Regions from separate parts of the Geobacillus zalihae genome, predicted to be linked through region 1. Evidence: predicted binding sites of a transcription regulator. Region 1 holds the regulator's gene; each other region holds the start of a gene.
What was found. Region 1 encodes LexA, which represses DNA repair genes until DNA is damaged. Its sites were predicted from a motif close to CGAACATATGTTCG; they were not measured.

Region 1 (2,200 bases):
TCGGCAAACGTCAGTCCGCGCTCGCGCAAGCGGACGATCTCCTCAACCGGCAGATCAATTCGATCGCGCCCGGCGTTTTCGCCCCGGCGCCTTAGGTTCCGCTCCGGTCGGTAGCCGCTGGCGATGGCTCGCTGCATGCCACGCTTAATTTTGGCGTTATGTATTTTTCTTTGGTACTCCTCGACAATCGCGATGATGGATAACACCATCTCATCGGCCTCCGACAGCGGCATCTCCCCGCGGTGGCTGGCGCTGTATATTTTCACCCCTTGCTTTTTCAAGCAATGCAGCACCGCCATGCGCGCATGGCCGCGCCCAAGCCGCGTTTCATCTTGAATGAGCAGCACATCGACCTCGCCTTCCTCGCAAAGCGAAAGCAGCTCCAACACGCCGTCGCGGTCGGCTTCATAACCGCTCGCCTGCTCGGCGATCACTTTAACGACTTCAAATCCACACTCGGCCGCCAGTCGCTCGAGCTCATCTCGTTGCCTCGCGAGCGACGTTTCCTGTTCAGCTTTGTCCGTGCTGACTCGGCAGTAAATGACCGCCCTCATGGCCAATCCCTTCTTTCCATCACTGATTGACGGCCACCGAGCCGCCCTGCTTTGATTTTAACACAGGAATGACAATTTGTTCACCGGCGGCAAGACGCGGGCTCGGCAAATGGTTGACATCGACGACCCAGCGGATGAACTCATCAGGCGGCATATGGTGTTCCTGTTCGTACTGTTTTGCCAGCCCCCAAAGCGTATCGCCGGGAGCGACCGTGATCGTCACGTATTCTTTTTTATCGACCGGGCTGCTGGCGTAAACGAACCCTGCCAACACGAGCGCAAACAAAAATGAAAACAAAACATAGTGCAGCAACGTTCTCCCCATTCTCCCCACCCTTTCTAGAATGTTTGTTCGCTTTCCTTCATTATAGTCAAGAACATTTGTTTGTGTCAATAAAAAACTCGAACTTATGTTTGTTTTTTCGTCTTCCGCATGGTATAATGAAGGCAAATGATGTGGCGAGAGGTGTGAAACCATGACGAAACTGTCAAAACGACAACAGCAAATTTTAGAGTTTATTAAACAGGAAGTAAAAACAAAAGGCTATCCTCCGTCGGTGCGGGAAATTGGGGAAGCGGTTGGACTGGCGTCAAGTTCGACGGTCCACGGGCATCTCGCGCGCCTAGAAAGCAAAGGGTACATCCGCCGCGACCCGACAAAGCCGCGCGCCATTGAAATTTTGGACAACGATATGGCCAAGGAGAGAGAAAAAGAGGAGATCATCTCGGTGCCGATCATCGGCAAGGTGACGGCCGGTCAACCGATTACAGCGGTGGAAAACATCGAAGGCTACTTTCCGCTGCCGAAGCGGCTCGCCGCCGGCGAGGAGCAGCTGTTTATGCTTGAAGTGATGGGCGACAGCATGATCGAAGCCGGCATTCTCGACGGCGACTACGTCATCGTCCGCCAGCAGTCATCGGCCAACAACGGCGACATCGTCGTCGCCATGACGGAAGACAACGAGGCGACGGTGAAGCGGTTTTTCAAGGAAAAAGACCACATCCGCCTGCAGCCGGAAAACGCCCATCTTGAGCCGATCATCGTCCGCGACTGCACGATTCTCGGCAAAGTGATCGGCGTCTATCGCCTGTTCGACTGACTCGTGCCGGCCTGCGCCCATAAAAAAGCTGCCCTGAAAAAAACGGGGCAGCTTTTTTATGAATCAGTAGAGTTCCATATATTGGTCCAATTCCCATTGATGAACCGTTGTCCGATACATATCCCACTCGATTTCTTTCGCTTCGACGAAATGCTCGAATAAATGTTTGCCGAGCGCGTGAATCATCACTTCATCGGACTTCAAGTTTTCCAACGCTTCATAGAGCGTTGCCGGCAAATCGACAATGCCTTCTTCGAGCCGTTCTTCTTTCGTCATGACGTAAATGTTTCGATCCACTGGCGCCGGAGGAGTGAGCTTGTTGCGAATGCCGTCAAGCCCAGCGGCTAAAAGCACCGCCATGGCCAAGTATGGGTTGGCCGACGGGTCAACGCTGCGCACCTCAATGCGCGTGCTCATGCCGCGCGAAGCTGGAATGCGGATGAGCGGGCTGCGGTTGCGCGCCGACCAAGCGACGTAGCACGGCGCTTCATAGCCTGGAACAAGCCGCTTGTACGAGTTGACGGTCGGGTTCGTCACCGCCGTAAA
Region 2 (2,200 bases), 1.7 Mb from region 1:
GTGCCGTTTCTTCTCGGCTTTTCCCAGCGCCGCCAGCACATGCTGCCGGCGGAAGCGGCGCGCGCGGAGGGGCGGCTTGTTGTTCGGCTGGCGTTCGTTGTCGCCCTATTGGCTGCTTCCGGCCTATGGTATCCACCGTTGGCGGTGGCGGCGGGGGCTATGGCCATCATCGGCCGTGAATGGATCGCGTTTTCCGGGCATCGCGCCGACCGCGCCCGTCCGCCCCGCTTTGCCCGCCATCCGCACGGCTTAGTGATTGTCGGCGTGCTTCCTGGCTCGAAAGCGGAAAAAATGGGGCTTTCGATCGGAGAAGTCATCATCAAAACAAACGGCGCCCCGGTGCGGACCGAAACCGAGTTTTACGAGGCGCTCCAACGCAACCGCGCGTTCTGCAAGTTGGATGTCGTCGGACATAACGGCGAAGTCCGTTTCGTCCAAGGGGCGCTCTATGAGGATGAGCATCATGAACTCGGGCTGCTGTTCGTCCGTGATCGGAACGCATCAGCGTCTGAAGCTGTTTCGTAAAGGAGAATGGATCATGTGGTTTTTGGCGGCACTCATCATTCCGTGCCTATTGGTGCTGTTGTTTGCGCGGGTGACGTACAATCGGTACATTGCTGTGCTGTTGACGACGGCGCTGCTTGTCGCTTCCTACTTGAAAGGCTATACGGATGAGCTGCATGAAATCGTCGCTGACATTGCATCGACGATCGCCGGCTTTCTTTGGGCCGGCCGCATGCTCGACCATCTGAAGCAAAAATGAAGCGGCGTTGTCGGTTCAACCGTCTGTTTTTGGAAAAAGGCATCGTCGGCTGAACCTCGGATTGTCGAAACGGAACGGAGCGAAGACGCGGACCTTGGGCATGAATGGGTCCGCTTTTTCGCGTTAGGGGAATGGAAAATGCTGTGCAGAATGGTGCGAATATGAGTTCGCATTTTTGATGCATGGATCATCACGATGTGATACAATGGGGAAAGATGGTACGAAGGAGGAGGCGAAACGGTGGAGGGCCGTTTTCAATTAGTGTCGCCATACGAACCGCAAGGCGATCAGCCGCAGGCGATCGCCAAGCTTGTGGACGGCTTGCAGCGGGGTGTGAAACATCAAACGCTGCTTGGGGCGACGGGGACGGGCAAAACGTTTACGATCTCGAACGTGATCGCCCAAGTCAACAAACCGACGCTTGTCATCGCCCACAACAAAACGCTCGCCGGTCAATTGTACAGCGAGCTGAAAGAGTTTTTCCCGCACAACGCCGTCGAATATTTTGTCAGCTATTACGATTACTATCAGCCGGAAGCGTATGTGCCGCAGACGGATACGTACATTGAAAAAGACGCGAAAATCAACGATGAAATCGACAAATTGCGGCACTCGGCGACATCAGCCTTGTTTGAGCGCCGGGACGTGATTATCGTTGCGAGCGTGTCGTGCATTTACGGTTTAGGGTCGCCGGAAGAATACCGGGAGCTCGTCGTTTCATTGCGCGTCGGGATGGAAATCGAGCGCAACGCGTTGCTGCGGCGGCTCGTTGACATCCAATACGACCGCAATGACATCGATTTTCGCCGCGGCACGTTCCGCGTCCGCGGCGATGTCGTCGAAATTTTCCCCGCGTCGCGCGATGAACATTGCATTCGCGTCGAATTTTTCGGCGATGAAATCGACCGCATCCGCGAGGTGGACGCCTTGACCGGCGAGGTGCTCGGCGAGCGGGAGCACGTCGCCATTTTTCCGGCGTCGCACTTCGTGACGCGCGAGGAGAAAATGCGGCTCGCCATTCAAAACATCGAACAAGAGCTCGAGGAGCGGCTCGCCGAACTGCGTGCGCAAGGGAAGCTTTTGGAGGCGCAGCGGCTCGAGCAGCGGACGCGCTATGATCTTGAAATGATGCGCGAGATGGGCTTTTGTTCCGGCATCGAAAACTACTCGCGCCATTTGGCGCTGCGGCCGCCGGGCTCGACGCCGTACACCTTGCTTGACTATTTTCCGGACGATTTTTTGATCATCGTTGATGAGTCGCACGTCACCTTGCCGCAGTTGCGCGGCATGTACAACGGCGACCGGGCGCGCAAGCAAGTGCTCGTCGACCACGGCTTCCGCCTGCCGTCGGCGCTTGACAACCGGCCGCTCACGTTTGAAGAGTTCGAGCAAAAAATCAATCAAATTATTTACGTCTCGGCGACGCCAGGGCCGTAC
Region 3 (2,200 bases), 1.2 Mb from region 1:
GTCGGCTACAACCAGCTTGCCTGGAAGCTGCGTCAAGACGAGCGCGTCGTTGTAATGGAGCGGACGAACTTCCGCTACGTGACGCCGGATCAGTTTACGAAAGGGCTGCCGGAAGTAGCTGTCATCGATGTCTCGTTTATTTCGCTGCGGCTCATTTTGCCGGTCGTCAAGACGGTCATGGTGCCGGGCGGCGATGTGATTGCTCTCGTCAAGCCGCAGTTTGAAGCCGGCAAGGAAAAGGTCGGCAAAAAAGGGATCATCCGCGATCCGAACATTCACGAGGAAGTGCTCGAATCGATCATTCAATTCGCCTGCGCGGAAGGGTTCGATGTTCTTCATTTAACGTATTCACCGATTACCGGCGGCGATGGCAACATTGAGTTTTTGCTTCACGCCGTTTATTCGGGAGAAAATCGCAAAGGGGAAAACCGTCTGTCGATGCCGATCGCACATATCGTACGTGAGGCGCACGCCCATCTACGTGGCGACAGGACAGAGGGGCATGGCGAATAGAGGCGGGAAACAACAGCGTGGCATTTTGCAAGCAAAGAGGTGGCGCAATGTGAACAAAGGGCAAAGGCATATTAAAATTCGCGAAATCATTATGAACCATGACATTGAAACGCAAGACGAGCTTGTCGACCGGCTGAGAGAAGCTGGCTTTAACGTCACCCAGGCGACCGTCTCGCGCGACATTAAAGAAATGCAGCTCGTCAAAGTGCCGATGGCCAACGGCCGCTACAAGTACAGCCTTCCGTCCGACCAGCGCTTCAATCCGTTGCAAAAGCTGAAGCGGGCGCTTGTTGATGTGTTTGTGAAGCTTGACGGAACGGGCAACTTGCTTGTGTTGCGGACGCTGCCGGGCAACGCCCATGCCGTCGGCGTCTTGCTCGACAATTTGGATTGGAACGAAATCGTCGGTACGATTTGCGGCGACGATACGTGCCTGATCATCTGCCGTACTCCGAAAGATGCGGAAAAAGTGTCCGACCAGCTGTTGTCCATGCTCTAGGCGAGGACCGGCCCAGCTCCCGTTCTGCGTTCAAGGACGGAACGACAGGGCGGTCCTCGTTTGCAAATCCGAACATACGTGCTATAATCAAAAGTGGAATCAATCGGACAGGCAAGGAGTGGTGAAATGCTCGCCGAGCTGTCGATTAAAAATTTCGCCATTATCGAGTCGCTCTCGTTGTCGTTCGACAAAGGGCTGACGGTGTTAACCGGCGAAACGGGAGCCGGCAAATCGATCATCATCGACGCGATTCATTTGTTGATCGGCGGACGCGGCTCCGCTGAATTTGTCCGCTTTGGGGCGGAAAAGGCGGAAATCGAAGGGCTGTTTTTGCTTGATGATGACCGCCATCCATGCTGGCAAAAATGCGCAGACGTTGGCATCGACGCCAGCGACGGCATGATCGTGTTGCGCCGCGATATTTTCGCCAACGGCAAAAGCGTCTGCCGCATTAACGGCAAGCTCGTCACGACGGCGGTGCTGCGCGACATCGGGGCGACGCTTGTGGATATTCACGGCCAGCATGAACATCAAGAACTGATGGATCCGTCCCGCCATCTGCCGCTTTTAGACGAGTTCGGCGGCCTAGAGGCAGCAGAGGCGCTTGCTCGCTACCGCGCCGTCTACGAGCGGTATGAGGAGCTCGGAAAAAAATTGAAAAAGCTGAGCGAAAATGAACAGCAAATGGCGCACCGGCTTGATTTGTTGACGTTTCAGTTGCGCGAAATCGAACAGGCGGCGCTCGAGCCGGGCGAGGACGAGCGGCTGATGGAGGAAAAAGTTCGCATCGTCAATTTTCAAAAAATTTATACCGCGCTGCAGAAAAGTTATGAGGCCCTCTCCGGAGAGGGACGCGGACTTGATTCGATCGGGGAGGCGATGCGCCATCTCGATGACGTCGCAGGCATGGATGCAGCGCTCAAAGATGCGCATGAAACGACGTCGAACTGCTACTATTTGCTCGAGGAAGTCATGTACAAGCTGCGCGATCAAATTGAGGAGATGGAGTACGACCCAGAGCGGCTCGATGCCATTGAAAGCCGTCTCGCGGAAATCGGGCAGCTCAAACGAAAATACGGGGCGACGATCGCCGATATTTTGCACTATGCCGAGACGATCGCCGAGGAAATCGAGACAATCGAAAATCGCGAAACGCATGTGCATGAGCTTAAGCAGCAGCTCGCTCTG

Region 2: uvrB (excinuclease ABC subunit UvrB) is a predicted target of LexA. The motif match lies at 920-933, and genes of this name have one in related genera.
Region 3: recN (DNA repair protein RecN) is a predicted target of LexA. The motif match lies at 1,082-1,095, and genes of this name have one in related genera.

Annotation. Positions count from the first base shown of each region.
Region 1 covers NZ_CP129217.1:1,239,164-1,241,363, reverse strand. The annotation lists gene QWV57_RS06375 (YneB family resolvase-like protein) at 1-554, opposite strand, end outside; gene yneA (cell division suppressor protein YneA) at 574-879, opposite strand; gene lexA (transcriptional repressor LexA) at 1,031-1,654, shown strand; gene glnA (type I glutamate--ammonia ligase) at 1,718-2,200, opposite strand, start outside.
Region 2 covers NZ_CP129217.1:3,090,322-3,092,521, reverse strand. The annotation lists gene QWV57_RS15685 (PDZ domain-containing protein) at 1-525, shown strand, start outside; gene QWV57_RS15680 (CsbA family protein) at 539-763, shown strand; gene uvrB (excinuclease ABC subunit UvrB) at 1,004-2,200, shown strand, end outside.
Region 3 covers NZ_CP129217.1:2,414,200-2,416,399, reverse strand. The annotation lists gene QWV57_RS12190 (TlyA family RNA methyltransferase) at 1-513, shown strand, start outside; gene ahrC (transcriptional regulator AhrC/ArgR) at 563-1,012, shown strand; gene recN (DNA repair protein RecN) at 1,139-2,200, shown strand, end outside.